Regions from separate parts of the Acidovorax sp. KKS102 genome, predicted to be linked through region 2. Evidence: predicted binding sites of a transcription regulator. Region 2 holds the regulator's gene; each other region holds the start of a gene.

What was found. The regulator HrcA, encoded in region 2, represses chaperone genes, less so after heat shock. The targets are predictions, from matches to a motif close to TTAGCACTCNNNNNNNNNGAGTGCTAA.
Positions count from the first base shown of each region.
Region 1: the regulator HrcA is predicted to act here: its motif matches at 1,746-1,772, upstream of rpoH (RNA polymerase sigma factor RpoH).
Region 3: the regulator HrcA is predicted to act here: its motif matches at 1,649-1,675, upstream of C380_RS04075 (co-chaperone GroES).

Region 1 is NC_018708.1:4,164,676-4,172,699, reverse strand. Features, by position in the region: gene C380_RS19145 (tripartite tricarboxylate transporter substrate binding protein) at 1-658, opposite strand, end outside; gene rpoH (RNA polymerase sigma factor RpoH) at 774-1,715, opposite strand; gene C380_RS19135 (VCBS repeat-containing protein) at 1,902-2,975, opposite strand; gene C380_RS19130 (EAL domain-containing protein) at 3,099-5,747, opposite strand; gene ftsY (signal recognition particle-docking protein FtsY) at 5,863-7,287, opposite strand; gene C380_RS19120 (pitrilysin family protein) at 7,316-8,024, shown strand, end outside.
Region 2 is NC_018708.1:1,077,961-1,085,984, forward strand. Features, by position in the region: gene recN (DNA repair protein RecN) at 1-1,092, opposite strand, end outside; gene C380_RS04885 (NAD kinase) at 1,095-1,991, opposite strand; gene hrcA (heat-inducible transcriptional repressor HrcA) at 2,020-3,024, shown strand; tRNA gene C380_RS04895 (tRNA-Ile) at 3,075-3,151, shown strand; tRNA gene C380_RS04900 (tRNA-Arg) at 3,356-3,432, shown strand; gene greB (transcription elongation factor GreB) at 3,512-4,078, shown strand; gene C380_RS04910 (bifunctional (p)ppGpp synthetase/guanosine-3',5'-bis(diphosphate) 3'-pyrophosphohydrolase) at 4,152-6,431, opposite strand; gene rpoZ (DNA-directed RNA polymerase subunit omega) at 6,529-6,732, opposite strand; gene gmk (guanylate kinase) at 6,749-7,369, opposite strand; gene C380_RS04925 (YicC/YloC family endoribonuclease) at 7,406-8,024, opposite strand, start outside.
Region 3 is NC_018708.1:910,836-918,859, forward strand. Features, by position in the region: gene groL (chaperonin GroEL) at 1-1,174, opposite strand, end outside; gene C380_RS04075 (co-chaperone GroES) at 1,267-1,557, opposite strand; gene argC (N-acetyl-gamma-glutamyl-phosphate reductase) at 1,761-2,696, opposite strand; gene C380_RS04085 (LysR family transcriptional regulator) at 2,798-3,685, shown strand; gene petA (ubiquinol-cytochrome c reductase iron-sulfur subunit) at 3,732-4,358, opposite strand; gene C380_RS04100 (sigma-54-dependent Fis family transcriptional regulator) at 4,721-6,100, shown strand; gene C380_RS04105 (TetR/AcrR family transcriptional regulator) at 6,190-6,897, opposite strand; gene C380_RS25225 (hypothetical protein) at 7,080-7,229, shown strand; gene C380_RS04110 (NAD(P)-dependent oxidoreductase) at 7,229-8,024, shown strand, end outside.

The sequences.
Region 1 (8,024 bases), 2.1 Mb from region 2:
CGCCCAGCATCGCGTTGGCCACCTGCGGATAGCCGGGGTAGGGCACATGCACGGGGTTGATGTTGCTGCGCGCCTTGAGCAGTTCGGTGCCGATGTGGCCCACGGTGCCCACGCCGGGCGTGCCATAGCTCCACTTGTCGCCCCCGTTGCGTGCGGCCACGAAGAAGTCCCGCGCAGTGCCGTTGGCAGCCACGCCGGGCTGGTTGACGGGGGCCGTGAGGATCAGCGGCGAGGTGCCGATCAGGCTCAGTGGTGCCAGGTCCTTGATCGGGTCATACGGAACGGCCGGGTTCAGCAGCTTGGCAATCGTCATGTTGCCGTTGATCATCAGCCCGATGGTGTGATCGTCACGGGCCTTGGCCACAGCGTCGGCGCCGATGTTGCCGCCTGCGCCCACCTTGTTGTCCACGATCACGGGCTGGCCCAAGGCCTTGGAAAGGGGCTCCGAGAACGTGCGCGCCGTCAGGTCCGGTGACGAACCGGCTGGAAAGCCCACAATGATCTTCAGCGGCTTGGTCGGCCAGGCCAGTGGCGCGGGCGCCGTAGCGGCAGCCTTGCCGGCGCTTTGCGCCAGCGCCCACGGGGACGCGGCAGCCAGGGCGATCAACAGCGAAGCACGGCGGGAAACACGGCCGGTAAAGGCGGGACGTGAGGGCATGGGGTGCAATCTCCTTGAAGGTTATTCGGGGGCCCAAACGACGCGGGGCCCCAGAACTGGGGCCCCACGAGGCAACTTCTGCAGCCGGGGATATTAACCCCGCTGCCCGGCCCGGTCAGGCGTATTCGGCCAGAGCCTTTTTCATCTTCTTCATGGCGGCCACTTCGATCTGGCGAATGCGCTCGGCGCTCACGCCGTACACGGCGGCCAGGTCGTGCAGCGTCATGCCGCCGCTGCCATCGTCGTTGACCTTGAGCCAGCGCTCTTCCACAATGCGTCGGCTGCGGTCGTCCAGGCTGGCCAGGGCGTTGGCAATGCCGTCGGTGGCCAAGGCGTCGCGCTGGCGCGACTCGATCATGGCGGTGGGTTCGTGCGATGCGTCGGCCAGGTAGGCAATGGGGCCAAACGCCTGCTCGCCGTCATCGGCCGGGGCCGGGTCCAGCAGCACATCACCACCCGCCATGCGGGTTTCCATCTCGATGACTTCTTCGCGCTTCACGTTGAGCTGCGCAGCCACGGCGTCGATCTCATGGTCTGACAGGGTGTCACGGTGCGTAGCGACATCGGCGGCCGAGGCGTCGGCCTTGAAGCCCTGCTTCATGGAGCGCAGGTTGAAGAACAGCTTGCGCTGTGCCTTGGTGGTGGCCACCTTGACCATGCGCCAGTTCTTCAGGATGTATTCGTGAATCTCGGCCTTGATCCAGTGCATGGCGTAGCTCACCAGGCGCACACCCTGGTCGGGGTCAAAGCGCTTGACGGCCTTCATCAGGCCCACATTGCCTTCCTGGATCAGGTCGCCATGGGGCAGGCCGTACCCGAGGTACTGGCGTGCAATCGAGACCACCAGACGCAGGTGCGACATCACCAGCCGGCCGGCGGCATCCAGATCGTTGTTGTCCTTGAGTTGGCGTGCGTAGGTCTGCTCTTCTTCGTGCGTGAGCAGGGGCAGGCGGTTGACGGCCGAAATATAGGCGTCCAGGTTGCCCAAGGGGGGCACCAGCGCCCAGGGATTGGCGGGTGCCAGAGACATCGTCGCGGTTCCAGATTGAATGTTCATTCCGGGAATCCTTTCCTCTAAGCCATCATATTAGCACTCTCTCTGATTGAGTGCTAAGCCCGGAGTTCCCGTCGGGTTGCTCCTTGATACCGTTTGACATCTCTGAGTCAAATTGGCATCAAGTGCTGGTACAGCATGCCTTTGAAGCTATCAAAAGCATAGTAATCTACTCTCCATGAGTCGCCTTCAAACGATCAGGTCCACCTGCTGCACCGTGCCCACGCTGCCGTCTTCCCGCAGGTAGGCGCTGGTGGAGCGCACGGTGCCCAGGCTGGCGTTGTCGGCGGTGCGCAGGGCAAAGGGGGTGGCGATGGCGTGGGTGGAGAGTGCGCCCACGCCCACGTCGGCCAGGGTGCGCAGGTTCCCAGCCCCCTCGGTGCCCTCCGCCGAGGGAGTCCACACCTGGAGCTGCTGAAAGACCGGGTCGGCCTCGTCAATCCAGCCGTTGCCGTCGCTGTCATAGGCGGCCAGCTCGGCAAAGCCGTTGCCGGTGCCGGGGCCGAACAGCTCCCGGCCGTTGTCGATGCGGCCGTTGTGGTTCAGGTCCAGGGCGAGGTAGCCCCGGTTGCCTGCGAGCAGGGGCACTTTGTCGGTCTGGCCGTCACTGTCCAGGTCAAACGCGAAGCGCAGGTCCTGCAACTGTGCGGCCGAGCCGTCGAAGTTGATGACCAGCGGGTCGACCACCGCGGCGTCGCCCAGGCGGAGGCTGAATGACGATTCCTGGCGGTAACTTCGCTGCATGTCCAGCTGCAGGCTGAAGCGGATTTCCTGCCCGTCGGCAGTGCGCACCATGCCCTGGGCGGTGAATTGGGTGCTTTCGGTTTCTACGACCACTTCGCGTTGCTCTACCAGCAGGCCCCACCCGGCACGCGGGCGGCCTGCCTCGGCCGCAGGCGTGGTGGCCGGGCGGCTCGTGGGCAAGAAGGGTGGGGACGGTACGGGTTCCGTCTGGCCGGTGTACACCCGCACCTGCACGCCCGTCATGCGGGCAATCAGGTCGCGGATCATGGCCAGCTGGGGTGTCAGTCCGTCGTCCGGGCTGCTGTCTGTAGCGGTGGCCGTGGCCGCGTCGGCTTCCTGTGCAGCGCGGGCCAGGCGTGCTGCGCTGGAAATTTGTACGGCGGGTGCCGCCCGGCTAGGGCCAGGGGCGCTGATGGGGCGGCGGTCGCCCACCCAGGCCTCCATGCGGCTGCTTTGGGTGTGCATGCGGCTGGCCGCATGCTGGGCCTGCATCTGCAGTGCGGACGATTCAATCTTCATGGGACACCTCCACGGTTTCCACACAGAGATATCGACGCCACAACACGGGAACTTGAACGGCGCCAAGCCCGTTTCCATTCGTCGCTGGTGCCCCGTGGCGGGCGCGGTGGCGTCTCAGCCTCCCTATACGCCCTGCCGCACCCGGCTTTCAAAGTCTTTCAGCGTGAGCGGGCGGCCAAACAGGTAGCCCTGAAAGGCCTGGCAGCCGTGCGCCAGCAGAAACTGGTGGTGGGCGGTGGTCTCCACCCCTTCAGCAATTACGGACAGGCCCAGGCTGCCGGCCAGCGCGATGATGGAGCGGGCGATGGCGGCGTCGCTGGCGTCCAGCAGCACGTCGCGCACAAAACCCTGGTCGATCTTGATCTGGTCCAGTGGCAGGCGCTTGAGGTAGCTGAGCGACGAGTACCCCGTGCCAAAGTCGTCCAGCGAAAACCCCAGGCCGTGGGCCTTGAGGGCGCGCATGGTGGCGATCACGCTGTCCACGTTGTCCAGCAGCAGGCTTTCGGTCAGCTCCAGCTTGATCTGTGCCGGGTTGGCGCCGGTCTGCCGCACCAGCGCCAGCACCTGGGCCACAAAGTCGTCCTGCAGGAATTGGCGCGCGCTCACGTTGATGGCCAGGCTCAGGTGTGCAAACAGCGGGTCTTGCTGCCAGCGGGCCTGCTGGCGCAGGGCGGTTTCCATGACCCATTGCCCCAGTGGCAGGATCAGGCCCGACTCCTCGGCCAGCGGGATGAACTCTGACGGTGGCACCATGCCCTGCACCGGGTGCTGCCAGCGCACCAGGGCCTCTGCGCCGGTCACGCGCCCCTGGCTGTCCACCTGCGGCTGGTACAGCAGCAGGAACTGGGAGCGCCGCAGGCCGTTGTGCAGCTCGGTCTCCAGCAGGGCGCGGCGGTTCACGGCCTGCTGCATGTCGGGGTCAAAAAAGCGCAGTGTGTTGCGCCCGTCGTCCTTGGCACGGTACATGGCCATGTCGGCCTGCTTAAGCACTTCGTCCACCGAGTCGCGCTGGTGATTGAGCAGGGTCACGCCGATGCTGGCGGTGAAGTGGTGTTCGTGCCCCGCCAGCTCGTAGGGCTGGCGCAATTGCGCCAGGATCAGCTCGCCCAGCGTGCGCGCCTGCGCGGCGGCCTCGGGGGCGTCGCTGCTCAGGTTCTGCAGCACCACCACAAACTCGTCGCCCCCCAAGCGGGCCACGGTGTCCTGCTCGCGCACGCAGCTGCGCAGGCGCTGGGCCACGTCCTTGAGCAGCAGGTCACCTACCTCGTGGCCCCGGGTGTCGTTCAGGGTCTTGAAGTTGTCCAAGTCCACAAACAGCACGGCCGTGGTCAGGCCTGATCGGGCTCCGTTGACCAGCACCTGCTGCAGCCGGTCCACCAGCAGGCGGCGGTTGGGCAGCTGGGTGAGCGCGTCGTAGAACGCCAGGTAGCGGGCCTCGTCCTCAGCGGCCTTGCGGCCCGAGATGTCGATGTCGATGCAGAACATCTCGGGCGGGTGGCCTAGTACCTGGATGTAGGCATGGCTGGAGAACACATGCACTGGCGTGCCATCCTTGCGCTGCAGCTGCAGCTCGCCCGCCGGGATCACCTCGCCGGTGGCGAACATGTGCTGCATGTGCGCTCGTACGTCGTTGCGCATGGGCGGGGGGATGATGAGGTCGAGCAGATTGGCACCGATGGCCTCCTCGGCGGTGTAGCCGTACAGCTGTTCGGACGCCTGGTTCCAGTAGCTGGTGGTGCCGTCCTGCAGGTAGCCCTGTACCGAGATGGACGGAATATTGCGCAGCAGCGAGCGAAAACGCAGCTCGGACTCGCGCAGCGCACTTTCTGCCTGCTTGCGCTTGGTGATGTCGCGGGCCAGAAACACCACGGCCGCCTGGTCGCCCACCTGCACGCCCAGGGGCTGGGTGCGCCCCTCAAACTGGCGCAGCCCTGACAGGGTCTGCATTTCATATTCCACGCTGTGGGTCTGGCCAGACTGCAGCGTGTCCCGGATGAGCTGCATGAACCGTTCGGCCTGCTCGGCGGGCAGCACGTCGTGCAGCCGCTGGCCCACCAGCACCGGGGCGCTGGCCACCAGGGCGGAGTCGTTGGGGGACAGCACCTCGACATACCGGCCCTGGGCATCCAGCACCAGCAGCACATCAGGAATGGCCTGTGTGATGGCATGCAGGCGCGCGGCCGTGCCGGTCAGCGCGCGTTCGGTGGCCATGCGCTGCTCCACGTCGTGCAGCAACAGGCCCAGCACCACGGTGGCGGGGGTGAAGGTCAGCAGATAGGGCAGGGCCAGCGTCTGGTTGATGCGCTGCACGGCCTCGGCGGGCAGCAGCTGAAACAGCGCGATCACCGCCGTGTGCAGCAGCAGCCCGAACAGTGCCAGGGTGACGGGCTCCACACCCAGCCGCCCCCGGGCGCGGCCCTCGCGGTACACCAGCCCCATGGCAGTGCACAGCCCGATCACCATCAGCCCCACCTCGGCCCCGGCGCCCCCCAACCACAGGCGGCCCGTGGCCGCCATCAGCGCCGCGATGCCCGCCACCAGCGGGCCGCCAAACAGGCCGGCCATGCTCAGCACCACCGACCGTGCATCAAAGATCACACCCGGCATCAGCACCACCGGGGTGAGCATGCCCACCACGCAGATGCCGCCGAAGATCAGTCCCGAAAAGACCTGGCCCACCCACGGGTGCTGGCGCCAGACGCGGATGTTGAACCCGTGCAGAAAGCACAGCGCCAGTAGCAGCGCAACGCCTTTGACCAGCTCAATGAACATGGGCCTCCGTGCTTTCCAAGGGGAAAGCCCATGATGGAGGAAACGTTGCGATCCGTAAACGTGTAAATGGCCCCGGATGGGGCCATTTCTAAGGAGAAGGCTGTGCCGCTGAGGCTCAGCTCAGCAAGGCCTGGGCAAATTCGCGGGCGTTGAAGGTTTCCAGGTCTTCGAGCTTTTCGCCCACACCGATGAAGTACACCGGGATGGGGCGCTCCTGCGCGATGGCGGCCAGCACGCCGCCCTTGGCCGTGCCATCGAGCTTGGTGACGATCAGGCCGGTGAGCTGCAGCGCGTCGTCAAACGCGCGCACCTGGGCCAGGGCGTTCTGGCCGGTGTTGCCGTCGATCACCAGCAGCACCTCGTGCGGGGCCGTGGCATCGGCCTTGGTGACCACGCGGCGGATCTTCTTCAGCTCTTCCATCAGGTGCAGTTGCGTGGGCAGGCGGCCGGCAGTGTCCACCAGCACCACGTCCTTGCCGCGCGCCTTGCCGGCGGTCACGGCATCAAAGCTCACGGCAGCGGGGTCACCGCCTTCCTGGCTCACGATCTCGACCGTGTTGCGGTCAGCCCACACACCGAGCTGCTCGCGCGCAGCGGCACGGAAGGTGTCGGCGGCGGCCAGCAGCACGGCGGCACCTTCGTCTGCCAGATGTTTGGTGAGCTTGCCGATCGAAGTGGTCTTGCCCGCACCGTTCACGCCGGCCACCATGATCACGGTGGGGGTGTGCTCGCCAATCACCAGGGCTTTTTCGAGCGGGCGCAACAGGTCGGCCAGTGCATCGGCCAGCAGGCCTTTGACGGCCGCAGGGTCGGTGGTCTTGCTGTCCTTCACACGGCGCTTGAGGTCCGTTAACAGGTGGGTAGTGGCTTTCACGCCGGTGTCGGCCATCAGCAGGGCCTCTTCCAGCTCCTCGTACAGCGCGTCATCGATCTGCGTGCCGGTGAAGACGGTGGCAATGCTGCTACCGGTCTTGCGCAGGCCAGCCTTGAGGCGGTCGAGCCAGCCTTTGCGCTCGGGCGCCGGGGCGGGGGGCGCAGCCGAGGCCGCAGGTGCCGCCACGGGCGCAGGCGGTGGCGTGATGGGCGCGGGCGGAGTCACCGGCGCGGGGGCGGCAACAGGAACCGGGGGCGCGACGGGGGGGAATGCTGGGCTTGTGGCCACTGGACCAGCGGCCGGTACGGTAACTGCAGGCGCGGCAGGGGGCGGTGTGACGATCGGCGCCACCGGTGGCACGGCTACGGGCGCCGGAGCGGGCTCGATGGCGGGCGCGGGTGCTGCGGGGGGCGGCGCAGCGGGCTCGGGCGCTTTGCTGCCAAACGGATTGCGCAGCCAGCCAAAACCGCCCGGGGCGGGCGCCGCCACGGGCGCGGGTGCGACTGGCGCAGGGGCGGTAGGGGGCGCCACGGCCGGCGTGGCGGGTGAGGGCGGCGCTACGGGCGCCTCCACGGCGGGCGCCGGTGCGCCTACCGGCTGGGCCGGGGCGGGCGCATCGGTGGGGGCGGGCGAAGGAGCGGGCTTTTTCTTGAAAAAACTGAACATTGGCGGGTTCTTAGAATCTCCCCATTCTATGAAACGCGCTTTCACCCTTCTGGGCCTGCTGGCCTGCCTCTCGTCCGGGGCTGCCTTTGCGGCCACCACCCCGGTGTCTCAACCCTCCAGCGCGCCGTCTGCCACGGCCTCAGGTGCGCAGCAGTTCACGCTAAAGAACGGCATGCAGCTCATCGTGCAGCCTGACCGCCGCGCGCCGACGGCGGTGCACATGGTCTGGGTGCGTGTGGGCTCGATGGACGAGGTGGACGGCACCTCGGGCGTGGCCCATGCGCTGGAGCACATGATGTTCAAGGGCACCAAGACCTTGCCGCCGGGCGAGTTCTCGCGCCGCGTGGCGGCGCTGGGCGGGCGGGAGAACGCATTCACCAGCCGCGACTACACCGGCTACTACCAGCAGATCCCGTCCAACCGGCTGGAGGACGTGATGAAGCTCGAATCGGACCGGTTTGCCAACAACCACTGGCCCGACGAGGAGTTCAAGAAAGAGATCGAGGTCGTCAAGGAAGAGCGGCGTCTGCGCACCGAAGACCAGCCCCGCGCCGTACTGGCCGAACAGCTGTTTGCTGCCACCTTCAACGCGTCGCCCTACCGCCGCCCCATCGTGGGCTGGATGAGCGACCTGGACGCGATGACGCCTGAGGACGTGCGCGCCTTCCACCGCCAGTGGTACACCCCCACCAACGCCGCCGTCGTGGTGGCAGGTGATGTGGATGTGGCCCAGGTGC
Region 2 (8,024 bases):
GGCTCGGGCCATGGATAGCGTGCGTGCCGCTGCCTGGTATGCCTTGGCGCTGGCCGACTCGCTGGCTTGCAGTCTGTCAAGATCGGTTGCAGCATCAAGCTCGTGCAGGGATGCTTTCCAGTCCTTGAGTAGCGCAGGTAGCTCTGCAGGAGGGCGTTTGTATCGGCGTGCCAGTCCCATCCACTGGGATATGCGCTCGTCCAGCTCCGTCAGCCGTTGCGGGTCGATGTCTGCATGGCGCAGGTAGCTGTGCAGCGAGTGCACTACATCGGTCGTCTGCGCCAGGCTCGACGCCAAGATATCGGCCAGATTGGCGAACTCTGGCTCAATATGTTCTTGGGCTTGAAGAAGGGCATGCGCGCGGGTCAGTGCGGAAACAGCTCCACCTTCGTCTTCCTGCAAGGCCTGAAGCGTCCCCTGCGCTCCATCCAGCAGGGCCTGTGCATGGGACAGGCGTTTGTGTTGGGCGTCGAGTTCCTCCCACTCGTCATCACCGGGCCCCAGCTTGTCCACTTCGGCGATTTGCCACTGCAGGCGCTCGCGCTCTTGCTGCAGTGTGGCTTGCGCGGCGCGCGCCTGTTGCAATGCTTTGAGGTCCGCGCGCCATTGCGCCCAGCGGGATGCTGTGTCTCGGGTGTTCACACCGGCGAAAGCGTCAAGCAAGCCTCGCACCGATTCTGGTCGGGTCAGGCTTTGCCACGCGTGCTGACCGTGGATATCGACAAGCATCTCGCCCAGCGAGCGCAACTGGGAGGCCGTAGCAGGGGTGCCATTGATCCACGCACGGCTCTTGCCCTGCGCGTCGACGGTACGGCGCAGCAGCAGCCTGTCATCGGCTTCAAACCCTCCTTCATCCAGCCAGGGGCGGGCGTGCGCGGGGCAGTCAAATTCCGCGCAAATGTCGGTCTTGTTGCATCCCTCTCGCACCACGCCCGCATCTGCACGCGCCCCCAAGGCCAGTTGCAATGCGTCGATCAGAATGGACTTTCCTGCACCTGTCTCCCCGGTCAAAACGGTGAAGCCATTGCGCAAATCCAGTTCCAGCGTTTGTACGATCACGAAATCGCGCAGGGTAATCTGCCGCAGCGCCATGGTCAGGAGCCCCCTTCATTCCAGCGCAGCTTCTTGCGCAGTGTCGCGAAGTAGTTCCAGCCCTGCGGGTGTAGAAAACGTACACGGTGTTCCGATCGTTTGACGAGGATGCGGTCGCCATGCAGCAAGGATGCGAGAGACTGCATGTCGAAGTTTGCGCTGACATCGCGCCCGCTCACCACTTCAACGGCTACTTCCGTCGCATCGGAGAGCACGATGGGGCGGTTGGACAGCGTATGGGGTGCGATAGGAACCAGCACCCAGCCTGGGATGGAGGGGTGAAGCATTGGCCCCCCTGCTGACAGCGAATAGGCTGTCGATCCGGTGGGGGATGCAATGATGAGACCGTCGGCCCTTTGGTTGGCCACAAACTGTCCACCCACTTCCACGCGCAGCTCCACCATGCCTGAAGTTGCGCCACGGTTGACGACCACATCGTTCATGGCAAGGGCTTCAAACACCACACGCTCATCGCGAACCACGGTTGCGTGCATCAGTGGCCGCTGGTCTTCTTCGTAGGCCCCTCGCAGCATGGGCGGCAATGTGGTCTGATAGGTGTCGAAAGGAATGTCGGTGATGAAACCCAGTCGGCCCTGATTGATGCCGATCAGTGGTGTTCCAAAACGGGCCAGGCGGCGACCGATGCCCAGCATCGTCCCATCACCCCCGACTACCAGGCCCAGATCGCACCGCGCACCGATCTGGTCTACATTCAAAGATGGATAGTGTGTCAGTCCGGTATTGCTGGCGGTTTCCGCTTCGAGTGCAACCTCACATCCCTGACGCTCCAAGAAATGTGCAATGTCTTCCAAAGCCCTGCGCGAGCCGTCGCCAGAGGCGCCTGTAGCTAAAGTCTGGTACTTGCCTATAAGTGCGACATGGCGGAAATTGGACGTCATCACGAAATTACATCATTAAAATCATTCCATGCTCGATGACCGTGCCAAGTTGTTGCTGAAAGCCCTGGTCGAGCGTTACATCGCTGATGGGCAACCCGTGGGATCGCGGACGCTTTCTCGTGCGTCTGGCCTGGATTTGTCGCCTGCTACGATTCGGAACGTCATGGCGGACCTGGAAGAACTGGGCCTGATTGCGAGTCCACATACCTCCGCAGGCCGCATTCCCACCGCGCGTGGATACCGTTTGTTTGTGGACACGATGCTGACGGTGCAGCGGGAGTCGGTCATGCCAGCGCAGTTGGCTCCGGAGCAGCCCCAAAAGGTCATCGCCAACGCCGCACAGCTGCTGTCCAACCTCTCCCAGTTCGTCGGTGTGGTGATGGCTCCTCGGCGTACTTCCGTATTTCGTCACATAGAGTTCCTGCGACTCTCTGAAAAGCGCTTTCTCGTCATCATCGTGTCGCCGGAAGGTGACGTACAGAATCGTGTGATCTTCACCGAGGTGGATCACTCTCAGTCGCAACTGGTCGAAGCCTCCAACTTTCTGAATGCACATTACGCCGGGCTCGCAATGGAGCAGGTGCGAGAGCGTTTGAAGTCCGAGGTCGATGTGCTGCGCGGAGAGATCGCATCGCTCATGCAAGCAGCAGTCAACGTAGGTTCGGAAGCACTCTCCGAGGCGCAGGACGAGGTGGTAATTTCTGGCGAGCGCAACCTGCTCTCCGTCAGTGATTTCTCCAGCGACATGGGTAACCTGCGCAGGGCATTCGACTTGTTCGAGCAGAAGACGCAGATCCTTCGCCTTCTGGATATCTCAAGCCAAGCGGAAGGGGTGCGCATCTACATCGGCGGCGAGAGCCAGGTCGTGCCTTTTGAAGAGCTCTCGATCGTCAGCTCCCCTTATGAGGTGGACGGCAAGGTGGTGGGGACTTTGGGTGTGATTGGTCCTACGCGCATGCCATACGACCGCATGATCCAGATCGTGGATATCACTTCCAAGCTGGTGTCCAACGCACTCAGTCACCGCAAGTAAGCCCCTACAATACGGCGCTTGCCCCGTTGTATAGCGCTGGAGCATGGCTGGGGGCGTTAGCTCAGTTGGTTAGAGCAGAGGACTCATAATCCTTTGGTCGTTGGTTCAAGTCCAACACGCCCTACCACCCTCGCTTGTAGGGTGGACCCATCAACAAATGACGTGTTTTGTGATCCAAATCGCTCAGTTTGTTTTTGGAGCCTTCATCGTGCATTACAATCTCGGCTTGCGTTGAATTGACTGTCTGTTTGCAGGGCCTGACTCAGGAAAGCAATCAGAAATAAGCAAATTTCAAGGGTCGCCAAGAAATCATGCTATAATTCAAAGCTTAGCGGCTGTAGCTCAGCTGGATAGAGTACTTGGCTACGAACCAAGGGGTCGTGGGTTCGATTCCTGCCAGCCGCACCAATGTTTAAAGCCTGCAATCGCAAGATTGCAGGCTTTTTCATTTGCCCAAGCGCTTTGCGCTGATTGGAGAGTTCTGGCGATGAGCAAGGCTTTTACCAAGGAAACCGATAGCGCTGACGATGACGAAGGATTGGCACTGCCTCCTTTGCCGCCGGGTGGCAAAAACTACATCACCCCTTCAGGCTATGCACGCCTGAGGGCAGAGCTTTTGGATCTCATCGACAACGAGCGGCCGAAGATCGTGGATGTGGTGCACTGGGCGGCCAGCAACGGAGACCGGTCTGAAAACGGCGACTACCTCTATGGCAAGAAGCGTCTGCGCGAAATTGATCGGCGCATCCGTTTTTTGACCAAGCGGCTCGAGATCGCCGAAGTAGTGGACCCCAGTTTGCATGCGGGCAGTGAACAGGTGTTCTTTGGGGCCACCGTCACCTACTCCGATGATGAGGACGGTGAGCGCACGATCACCATCATGGGCATCGACGAGGCTGACAGTCGTATGGGTCAAGTCAGCTGGATTTCGCCTGTGGCGCGGGCTCTGTTGAAGGCTCGCGTCGGGGATGAGGTACAGCTGCCCACGCCGGGTGGGGTGCGCCATTTGGAGGTGGTAGAGGTGCAGTACCCGCCTCGGAGCGCCGCTACATAACCTCTTTGCGCGCAAGCGGCGGTCCTTGTGCCAATTGCAGAGAGCTCGGAGCTTGATGCTCGGTGCTCAGGTGTCAGGGCTGCGGCGTGATTCTTGCCGCCCGCAGCACCGCCTGCGTACGCCGCAGGTTGCGCAATGCCAGCTCAAGGTGGGCTTGGTCACGAACCGCCACGATGAACCGCAAATCCGTGGTGTCCAGGGCTGCCTCATCGTCCATATCCACATGGGTGATATCGGCCTCTGAATTGGCAAGCTCTGCCGCCACGCGCGCCAGCACCCCCTTGCCGTTGTTCACGGTGACGACCACGCCCGTTTCGAACATGCGTGTGGGCTCGTCCGACCAGTCCACGGCAATGAAGCGTTCGCTGTCTTTGTGCTGAAGCCGTTTGGCAACACTGCAATGTGCGTTGTGCACGACCAGTCCCTCACCGCGGCCCAGATAACCGACGATGCTGTCGCCTGGCACGGGGCGGCAGCAGGTGGCGTATTGCACGGAAGCATTCTCGCTACCGTCCAGCGTGACGGCCCCTTGCGACAGGTTTTCGTGGGATGTGTAGCGCTCACGGGTCATGAGCAGGGCGTCCGGACGGTGGCCATGCTCTGACATCAACACCATAAGCCGTTTGGCGACGATGCTGGCAATGCGTTTGCCCAGACCCAGGTCGGTCATCAGCTCGCTGCGCGTGCGGTTGCCGGTAAAGCGCAGCAGTTTGTCCCACAGCGGTTGGGTCTCGGCGTTGACGGGGGGCAGCTGTTCGAGGCCTTCCGCGCGAATCGCCTGGGTCAACAGTTTTTCGCCCAGCCCTTCGGACTCGGTTTGGGCCAAGGTCTTGAGGTAATGACGGATCTTGGACCGCGCACGGCCCGTACGCACAAAACCCAGCCACGCAGGGTTGGGTGTGGAGACCGGGGCAGTAATGATCTCGACCACATCACCGTTTTTCAGTTCCGTGCGCAGCGGGACCTGCTCGTTATTGATTTTCGCGGCGGTGGTACGGTCGCCCACGTTGCTGTGAATCGCGTAGGCGAAATCCACTACCGTGGCACCACGCGGCAAGGCCATGATCTGGCTCTTGGGAGTGAAGACATAAACCGCATCGGGAAAGAGGTCCACCTTGACGTGGTCCCAGAACTCCGCCGCATCCCGCGTTTCGTTCTGGATGTCCAGCAGGGACTGCAGCCACTTGGTTCCTAGCCGCTCAGCGGCAGTGCCTTCTCCGTCCTGGGCCTTGTACAGCCAGTGCGCCGCCACACCGGCTTCGGCAATCACATGCATCTCGTCGGTGCGCATCTGGAACTCGATGTTCACGCCCGAGGGGCCAACCAGCGTGGTGTGCAGCGACTGGTAGCCGTTGAGTTTGGCAATCGCGATGTGGTCTTTGAACTTACCGGGCACCGGCTTGTACATCTGGTGCAAAACACCCAGGGCGGTGTAGCAATCGGTCACGGTGGGCACGATGACCCGAAAGCCGTAGATGTCCGTCACCTGGGCAAAGCTCAGGTGCTTGAGGTCCATCTTTTGATAGATGGCGTACAGCGTTTTCTCGCGCCCAGCCAAGCGCACCTTCATACCGATCTTGGAAAAGGCGGCATCCACTTCCGCCTGCACTTTTTGAACCAGATCGCGCCGGCGGTTGCGGGATTTGTTGACCGCTTTGGCCAGGGTGGCGTAGCGCCAGGGGTGCAGGTGCCGGAAGGCCAGGTCCTGAAGTTCGCGGTAGGTCTGGTTCAGGCCGAGGCGGTGGGCGATGGGGGCATAGATTTCCAACGTCTCGGACGAGATGCGGCCCCATTTGCTGCGCGGCATGTCCGACAGCGTACGCATGTTGTGGGTGCGGTCGGCCAGTTTGATGAGGATGACGCGCACATCCCGCGCCATGGCCAGCAGCATTTTGCGAAACGACTCGGCCTGGTTCTCTTCGCGGGTGTTGAACTGGAGCTTGTCCAGCTTGGTGAGGCCGTCCACCAGTTCGGCCACGGGGGCACCAAACCGGTCGATCAGGTCGGCCTTGGTCACACCGCAGTCTTCCATGGCGTCGTGCAACAGCGCCGCCATCAGCGCCTGGGCATCAAGTTTCCACGCCGCGCACTGTGCGGCGACCGCAATGGGGTGGGTGATGTAGGGCTCGCCACTGTTACGCAATTGCCCCAGGTGGGCTTCGTCGGCGAAGCGGTACGCCTGGCGCACCTGTTCGATGCTGGTGGCGTCCAGGTAGTCCAGGCTGTCGGTCAGCGCGGCGAAGCTGGCCGCAGCCGCATTGGCGGCCGCAGCGGCTGCCGAAAGATTGCCTGTCGGGGCCGGTTCACCGGGCCGGGGCTGCGTTGCAGAAGGTGAGTTGAGCACCGCGTTCATGCCTTAAATGTAGCGCGGGACAGCGCCAGAGGACTTTTGGGCAAAAAAAAGCACCGCTGGCGCGGTGCTTTTGGATGGGCTTTGCCCTGAAAAACGTTCAACCGGGAACCTTCTTGAGCATCTCCAGGCCCACTTTGCCTTCGGCGATCTCACGCAGGGCGGTCACCGCCGGCTTGTTGCGGCTTTCAATGCGAGGAGCGTGGCCCTGGCTCAGCATGCGGGCGCGGTACGTGGCGGCCAGCACGAGCTGGAAGCGGTTGGGGATCTTTTCCAGACAGTCTTCTACGGTGATGCGTGCCATCGTTTACTCCGGGGATTCAGGTGATATTGAGCGACTGGAAGGTGTCAGCACGGGCGCGGCGCTGGGCGGCGTACTTGAGTCGCTGGGCGTGAACTACGGCTTTCAGGTCGAAAAGCGCGCGCTCAAACAACTCATTGATTATAACGAAGTCGAATTTGCTGACCTGCGCCATCTCTTCGGCCGCATTCTTGAGGCGGACCTCGATCACCTCTGGTGTGTCCTCACCACGCCGCTCCAGGCGAGAGCGCAGCTCTTCCCAGCTGGGCGGCAGGATGAAGACCAGCACGGCGTTGGCGAAGGCCTCCCTGATCTGCAGTGCGCCCTGGAAGTCGATCTCCAGGATCACATCCGAGCCCTGGGCAATGCGCTCTTCGATGGCTTTCTTGGAGGTGCCGTAACGATTGCCGTGCACATGCGCCCACTCCACGAAGGCATTGCTCTGCACCATCGCGTCAAACTCAGATTGCGACGCGAAGTAGTAGTCGCGGCCGTGTTTCTCCTGGCCGCGCGGTGCGCGGGTGGTGTGTGAGACCGAGAGGTGAACGTGCGAATCCAGCTCCAGCAGGGCCTTGACCAGGCTGGACTTGCCGGCACCACTGGGGGCTGCCACTACGATGAGATTTCCAGGATAGTCCATGGTTGATGTGCGCCAGGCGCTATCAAAAAATGAGTGTTATTCGATATTTTGCACTTGCTCACGCATCTGCTCGATCAGCACCTTCATGTCCACGCTGATGCGGGTGAGGTCGAGCGCGGCAGATTTGGAGCCCAGCGTGTTGGCTTCGCGGTGCAGCTCCTGGATCAGGAAGTCGAGGCGCTTGCCCACTTCGCCGCCTTTTTTCAACAGGCGCTCAATTTCGTCCAGGTGCGAATCCAGCCGCGTGATCTCTTCGGCCACGTCGATGCGGATGGCAAAGGCGGTGGCTTCGGTCAACGCGCGGTCACGGGCGGCCTCGGGCAGCGTGGAGCCGTCGGTGAGGGCCATCGCCTCCTTCCAGCGCTCCATAAAGCGCTGGCGTTGCTGCTCAACCAGCAGCGGAACCATGGGAACGGCCTGCTCGGCCAAGGCCCGCAACTGCTTGACGCGATCCAGCAGCATGGTCGCGAGGCGTTTGCCTTCGCGCTCCCGTGCGGCCAGCAAGGCGGTCAGGGCTTCTTCTGCCAGGGCTGGAACGGCCTCGCTCCAATCTTCGCTGCCCGAGTGTGCGTTGGCGCACAGGCGCAAGGCGTCGGCCACAGTAAGAGGCGCCGCGCTGGGCAGCCAGGCCCGGACGGAGTCTTGCAGAGAGTTG
Region 3 (8,024 bases), 170 kb from region 2:
TTTCCTTCATTTCGACTTCGGTCGCAGCGCCGACCTTGATCACTGCCACGCCGCCGGCCAGCTTGGCCACGCGCTCTTGCAGCTTTTCACGGTCGTAGTCGCTGGTCGCTTCTTCGATCTGGATGCGGATTTGCTTCACGCGGGCTTCGATGTCGGCAGCGGCACCAGCACCGTCGATGATGATGGTGTTTTCCTTGCCCACTTCGATGCGCTTGGCTTGGCCCAGGTCGGCCAGCGTGACCTTCTCCAGGCTCAGGCCCACTTCTTCAGCGATGACCTTGCCGCCCGTCAGGATGGCGATGTCTTCCAGCATGGCCTTGCGACGGTCGCCGAAGCCAGGAGCCTTCACAGCCACCACCTTCAGGATGCCGCGGATGGTGTTGACCACCAGCGTAGCCAGGGCTTCGCCTTCGACTTCTTCAGCAATGATCAGCAGGGGACGGCCAGCCTTGGCGACTTGTTCCAGCGTGGGCAGCAGGTCGCGGATGTTGCTGATCTTCTTGTCGAACAGCAGCACGAAGGGGTTGTCCAGCAGAGCGGCTTGCTTTTCTGGGTTGTTGATGAAGTAGGGCGACAGGTAGCCGCGGTCAAACTGCATGCCTTCCACGACATCCAGCTCGTTTTGCAGGGACTTGCCGTCTTCCACGGTGATCACGCCTTCCTTGCCGACCTTGTCCATGGCGTCAGCAATGATCTTGCCGATGGATTCGTCGGAGTTGGCGGAGATCGAACCCACTTGGGCGATTTCCTTGGAGGTGGTGGTGGGCTTGGAAGCCTTCTTCAGCTCTTCGGTCAGGGCCAGAACGGCCTTGTCGATACCGCGCTTCAGGTCCATGGGGTTCAGGCCAGCGGCCACGTACTTGGAGCCTTCGCGCACGATGGCTTGGGCCAGCACGGTAGCGGTGGTGGTGCCGTCACCAGCGTTGTCGCTGGTCTTGGAGGCCACTTCCTTCACGAGCTGGGCGCCCATGTTCTGCAGCTTGTCCTTCAGTTCGATTTCCTTGGCCACGGACACACCGTCCTTGGTCACGGTGGGGGCGCCGAACGAGCGCTCCAGCACCACGTTGCGGCCCTTGGGGCCCAGCGTGACCTTGACCGCGTTGGCCAGGATGTTCACGCCTTCAACCATGCGTGCGCGGGCTTCGCCGCCGAAAACTACGTCTTTTGCTGCCATTTTGGAGCTCCTGAAAATTGGGTTCAAATTGGCTGCTAGCGCTTGATCAATCAGTGCGAGCAGCTATGAAAAGATGAGTAACGCAGGGGGAATTACTTCTCGACCACGGCAAACAGATCGTCTTCCTTCATGACCAGCAGCTCGTCGCCGTTGACCTTGACGGTCTGGCCCGAGTACTTGCCGAACAGAACGCGGTCGCCGACCTTCACGTTCAGGGCGATCACTTCACCCTTGTCGTTCTTCTTGCCAGGGCCCACGGCCAACACTTCACCTTGATCGGGCTTTTCGGCGGCGTTGTCAGGGATCACGATGCCGGAGGCCGTCGTGGTTTCGCTTTCAATACGCTTGACGATCACGCGATCGTGCAGAGGGCGAAGGTTCATTGCATTGCTCCTGTTTTCAGTAAAAAAAGCTGATGGATTCAATCAGCCCCGGCCATCCGGGGCCACCAAACTGCCAGCAGGGAGCGCGGTGTTAGCACTCGTCTGCGGTGAGTGCTAATGATACGGGCATTTGTGGCCATTTCAAGACACCCCCCCAGAACATAGGGAAGAAGGCTTCGCCTCTCCAGCTCTGCCCGCGTCCGTCAGGCCGCGCCACTCAGCATCAGATCCAGGTTCTGCACTGCCCCCCCTGAGGCGCCTTTGCCCAGGTTGTCAAACACGGCGGTCAGTAGCACCTGGCCGTGGCGGACGTTACTGAACACCCCCAGTCGCAACTGGTTGGTGCCGTTCAGGGCCTGTGGGTCCAGGTGTTCGGCTGCTTCGGTAGCGGCGGGGGGCATCACCTCGACAAAGGGGGCATCGGCATAGTGCTGCTGCAGGCAGGCGTGCAGGTGTTCGCCTTGTGTGCCCGGCGCGAGCTGCCGCAGATGCAACCCGACTGTCAGCACGATGCCCTGGCGGAAGGCGCCGTACGAGGGCAAGAAAAACGGCCGCTGCGATAGCCCGGCGTGTTGCGCGATTTCGGGCGTGTGTTTGTGCTCCAGCTGCAGCCCGTAGACCTGGAAGGCGGGCGCATGGGCGGCCTCGGGGCCTTCGTGCGCTTGCACGCGAGCACGCCCACCGCCGGAGTAGCCCGACACCGCATGGATGTTGAGCGCATGGTCGGCAGGCAGCAAGCCGGCCTGCACCAGGGGCCGCAGCAGGGCGATAGCACCTGTGGGGTAACAGCCGGGGTTGCTGACGCGTTGCGCGCTGGCGATGCGCGCGGCCTGCGCCGCGTCCATTTCTGGAAAGCCATAGACCCATTGCGCGTCCGTGCGGTGGGCCGAGCTGGCGTCGATCACGCGCACGGCGGGGTTGTGGATGGCGGCCACGGCTTCGCGGGCGGCGGCGTCGGGCAGGCACAGGATGGCGATGTCGCAGCTGTTGATGGCTTCGGCGCGGCGGGTGGGGTTCTTGCGGTCGGATTCGGGCAGTGTCAGCACCTGCAGGTCGGTGCGGCCGTGCAGACGCTGGTGGATTTGCAGGCCGGTGGTGCCTTGGTCGCCGTCAATAAAAACAAGGGGCTGGGTGGTCATGGTGCGGATTCCTGACATGGGGGGATATGGAATCTTCGGCGCCGGTCTAAACTTTGAAAAGTTGAATTTCACAAACTTCAAGATCAGTTCTGCTGAACGTCATGCGCGAACTCAATCTCGACCGGCTGCGCACCCTGGTCACCATCGCTGATCTCGGGTCTTTTGCCGAAGCGGCCCGCACGCTGCATCTGGCGCCGCCCACCGTCAGCCTGCACATTGCCGACCTGGAGGCGTTGATTGGGGCGCCGTTGCTGGTGCGCAAGCGGGGCGAGGTGCGGCCGTCCGGCGCGGGCGAGGTGCTGGTGGAGCGGGCGCGGCGCCTGCTGGCCGACGCCGACGAGGCCATGGACCTGGTGCGGCGCCAGGTGCAGGGGCTGGAGGGGCGGGTGCGGCTGGGCGCGTCCACCGGCGCCATCGCGCACCTGCTGCCCCAGGCGCTGGAGGTGCTGGGCCGGCACCACCCCGGCATCGATGTGCAGGTGGTGGTGCTCACGTCACAGGAGACCGTGTCGCGGCTGGCGCTGGGCACGCTGGACGTGGGCCTGGTGGCCTTGCCCATGGCCTCGGTGCGCGGGGTGACGGTGATGCCCTGGCGGCGCGACCCGGTGATGGCGTTTGTCCCCTCCGCCTGGGCGGCGCCCCGCAGGGTCACACCCCAGTGGCTGGCGGGGCAGCCGTTGATCCTGAATGACGACGGCACCAGCCTGTCGCGCCTGACGAGCGAATGGCTGGCCCTGGCGGGCGAGCAGCCCAAGGCACGCATCCAGCTCAACTACAACGATGCCATCAAGAGCCTGGTGGCTGCGGGCTACGGAGCCACGCTGCTGCCGCACGAGGCCTCTACCGCCACGCCGCTGGACCCGCGCATCCGCATGCTGCCGGTGCAGCCCCGGCTGTGGCGCCCCCTGGGCATTGCCCACCGCGCGGGCCCGGTAGAGCGCGCCACCCAGCATGTGCTGGATGTGCTGTGGCAGCAGAAGCAGGTCTGACGCGAAGTGGCACCGGCAATGCGCCGCCCCAGGCGGCTGCCATCGATCAGGCTGCGTCGTCCCCGATGAGCAACCGGGTGTCAGACACGTAGCGGTGCGGCGGCACCTCCAGGTTGGTGGGCGCGGGCTTGTTCTTGAAGACGCGGCCTGCCAGGTCGAAGGTGGAGCCGTGGCAGGGGCAAAAGAAACCACCCTGCCATTGGTCTCCCACGCTGGTGTTGCTGGTGCCTGCAGGCACGGCGATGGGGGAGCAGCCGAGGTGCGTGCAGATACCCACCGTGACAAACACCTCAGGGCGGATGGAGCGTTGCGGGTTGCGGGCGTACTCGGGTTGCTGGTCCTTGCGCGAGGCCGGGTCGGCCAGCGCGGCGTCTTGCTGGGGCAGGGCGGCCAGCATTTCGGGTGTACGTCGCATGACCCACACGGGCTTGCCTCGCCATTCCACCGTCTTCACGCCACCGGGCGCCAGGTCGCTGATATCCACCTCCACACCGGCGCCCATGGCCCGTGCGCGTTCGCTGGGGGCCAGGCTGGACACCAGGGGCACGGCGACCCCTGCCGCCGCCACGCAGCCCGTGGCCGCTGTCAGCAGCACCAGCTGCCGACGCTCTGCGGAGGGATCGCCCTGGGTGCCAGAAAGGGAGCCATTGGGTGTAGCGGGGAGGGGGACCATGGGGTGCTTTCAGAGAGAGGTAGGACTGGCCGTGGCGCCGGGAGGGGGCTCGACGGGGTGACGGCAACCGCCCGCAACGCTGCGGGCGGCAATGCTTTACCGCAAACGACGTGCCATCACCCGCAAGACCGGCCTGCCATGGCACGCACTGCATGAAAACCCCGTGAATTCAATGGGTTGCGCGCGCGATGTCGGGTGGGCGGGTGCGCCGCAGGCCCGGCGGCGGTCGGATTCACTGCCACCCAGTCTGCCAAATCGGCTGCCAACTGCCATCCATTGCAGTCCCCATGGCATAGATCAAAGGCCCGTCGGCGAAACCGGTGCACCGTCAGGGCCTTTGCCTGTACCGAGGTTTTTTTGCCATGCCCCGTCTTCCCACGCCGCCCGCCGAACTGGTGTCCTTTCTGGAGGGCCTGCCCGATCCACACATCCTGCTGGACGACCGCTATCGCATCTTGGCTGCGAATAGCGCCTATCGCCGCCAGTTCGGTGCAGCGGGCGGTATGGAAGGTGGTGCAGAGGGCAGCGTGGTGGGGCGCACCTGCCATGCCGTGTCCCACCATGCCAGCGTGCCGTGTGACCAGGCGGGCGAGTCCTGCCCACTCGCGCAGGCGCGCGCCTCGGGGCAACGCGAACGGGTGCTGCATGTGCACCACACCGCCCAGGGCGAGGAATATGTACAGATCGAGCTGGCGCCGCTGGTGGGTGAAGACGGCAACACGGGGTTCTTTGTCGAAAAGATGGTGCCTTTGACGGTGGCGGCGCAGCCGGTGCCGTCCGCGCAGGGGCTCATCGGGCGTTCGCCCGCGTTCCAGAAGATGCTGGGGCTGGTGGCGCGGGTGGCACCCTCGCGGGCTGCGGTGTTGTTGCTGGGCGAGTCGGGCACGGGCAAGGAGCTGGTGGCCCATGCTGTGCACCAGGGCAGCCTGCGCGCCCGGCGTGCGCTGGTGCCTGTGGACTGCTCCAGCCTGCCCGAGGCGCTGTTTGAGTCCGAGCTGTTCGGGCATGAGAAAGGGGCGTTCACCGGCGCGGCCCAGGCCCGGCCGGGGCTGGTGGAGGCGGCCGACGGCGGCACGCTGTTTCTGGACGAGGTGGGCGACATCCCCCTGCCGCTGCAGGTCAAGCTGCTGCGCCTGCTGGAGACCGGCACCTACCGCCGCGTGGGCAGCACCGAGCTGCGGCATGCCGACCTGCGCGTGGTATCGGCCACGCACCGGAACCTGCAGCACATGGTGGCCGCAGGGCGCTTTCGTGAAGACCTGTACTACCGCCTGAGCACTTTTCCCATCCACCTGCCACCGCTGCGCGAACGCCAGGGCGATACCGCCCTGCTGGCACGCGCGCTGCTGGTGCGTGTGGCGCCCCCGCCCCGGACACTGCAGCTGTCTGGCGCTGCGCTGGCCTTGCTGGAGGCGCAGCCTTACCCCGGCAATGTGCGGGAACTGCGCAACCTGCTGGAGCGCACAGCCTTGCTGTGTGATGGCGACACCATCGGCGCGGAGCATGTGCAGCAAGCGCTTGCCTGCGGCCTGCCGCCGCTCGCGGGGGCAGTGGAGGAGGGGGCCGGGGAGCCGCGTGCATCGGCGGCGTTGGCCGGGTCGTCACGTCAACGAAGGTTGCTGGACGACCAGGCCCTGCAACAGGCTCTGGCAACCCACCAGGGCAGTCGCGCGGCGCTGGCGCGGCAGCTGGGCATCAGCGAGCGATCGCTGTACCGGCGGCTGAAAGCCTTGGGCGTTTGACGCCCATAGATGAAGAAATCGGCCCCAGGCGCATAGCTTGATTGCGTCAGCAGCTATTGTTTATATAGCGTCTGGTGTGCCGTGCCTGCTTACACCACCGCATCGGGCGCCAGCGCGCTCAGCACCATGCGCACGATCAGCTCTTCGGCCTTTTCGTAGTCGCGCTCGGTCAGGGCGGGCTTGCCCAGCAGCAGGGCGAACTGGGCCTCCTGCTCCGCATACGCCTGGGTGACCGACCAGATGATGAACATGAGGTGCGTGAAGTTGACCTTGGCAATGCGTCCCTCGCGCGCCCAGCGCTCGAAGGTGCGCACCTCGGTCTTGAGCAGCGGCGCCACCCGTTCGGTGATGGCCGTGCCATACCGTGGTGCACCCGCAATCACCTCTTTGGTGAACACCTTGGCACCCTGAGGGCGGGTGCGCGAGTAGTGCAGCTTGGCGCGGATGTAACGCCGCAGCGCTTGCTGCGGGTCGTCGCTGTGTGACAGGTCTTCCATGCCCGCCAGCCACTGGGTGAGCACATCGTCCAGCACCCGCTGGTACAGCGCTTCCTTGCTCGGGAAGTAATACAGCAGGTTGTGGCGGCTGATGCCGATGGCGGCGGCAATGCTCTCCAGCGAGGCGCCCTCAAAACCGAATTGCGCAAACTGGTTCTCCGCCTCGGTGAGGATGCCCTGCTCCTTGAGCAAGCGCGATGCTGTAGGTGCGCGGGGCGCGGCCTCGTCAAGAGTAGGCGGGCGGGCCACCTTGCGGGGGCGGGGGGCGGGGTTGGCAGGGGACGGGCGGGCTGCAGTCATTGCACCATTGTGGAACAAGCCGGGGCCTGAAAACTGGCAATTGGCTGGCTGGAGGCTGGCACGCGGTTTGCTGTAGGGATTTTACCAATTGATAAATTTTTACGGGTTGGTAAATTGACCCACAACGCAGGGCACCGCCGCAACAAAGCAGCGGGCACCTGCAATCCACAGCGAGGACCACGATGAAACCTCCGAAGTTTGCGGGTACCAGCCTTCACGCTGGTGCCGCATTGGTTGGCGCCACTGGCTGGCGCTCCAACGCTGCGCGGCGTGCGCTTGCACGCCCCCAGGGCGCCCAGACCCCCACCCTCACCCTCTCGGAGGAAACCTGATGGACACACCCGCAAGCCGTGCCTGCGGCATTCATGCCGCACGCCTCAACCTGGCCGACTACGCCGTCAACTTCGGCGACGCCCACCCGCCGCTCACCCGGGCGCAGGCGCTGATCGAGGCCGAACGCTGCTACTACTGCCACGACGCGCCCTGCGCCACGGCCTGCCCCACGGGCATCGACATTCCCTCGTTCATCCACCGCATTGCGCAGGACAACAACCGGGGCGCGGCCCGTGCCATCCTGGAGGCCAACCCGCTCGGCGGCATGTGCGCCCGCGTGTGCCCCACCGAGGTGCTGTGCGAGCAGGCCTGCGTGCGCAACACCAACGAAGACAAGCCCGTGGAGATCGGCTCGCTGCAGCGCTATGCGACTGACGCCTTCTTTGCCCAGCCCGGTGCTCCGCTGTTCCAGCGTGCAGCCGCCACCGGCAAGCGCGTGGCCGTGGTGGGCGCCGGGCCTGCGGGCCTGGCCTGTGCGCATGGCCTGGCCGTGCGCGGGCATGACGTCGTGCTGTTCGAGGCGCGCCCCAAGCTCGGCGGCCTCAATGAATATGGCCTGGCCAGCTACAAGACCACGAACAACTTCGCGCAGAAGGAAGTGGAGTGGCTGCTGTCCATCGGCGGCATCGAAGTACGTACCGGCCAGCAACTGGGCCGTGACATCACGCTCGACAGCCTGCTGGGCGCCTACGACGCCGTGTTCTTGGGCCTGGGCCTGCAGGGTGTGAACGCGCTGGGCGTGGCCGAGCCCACGGCCACCGGCTTGCGCAATGCGGTGGACTTCATCGCCGAGT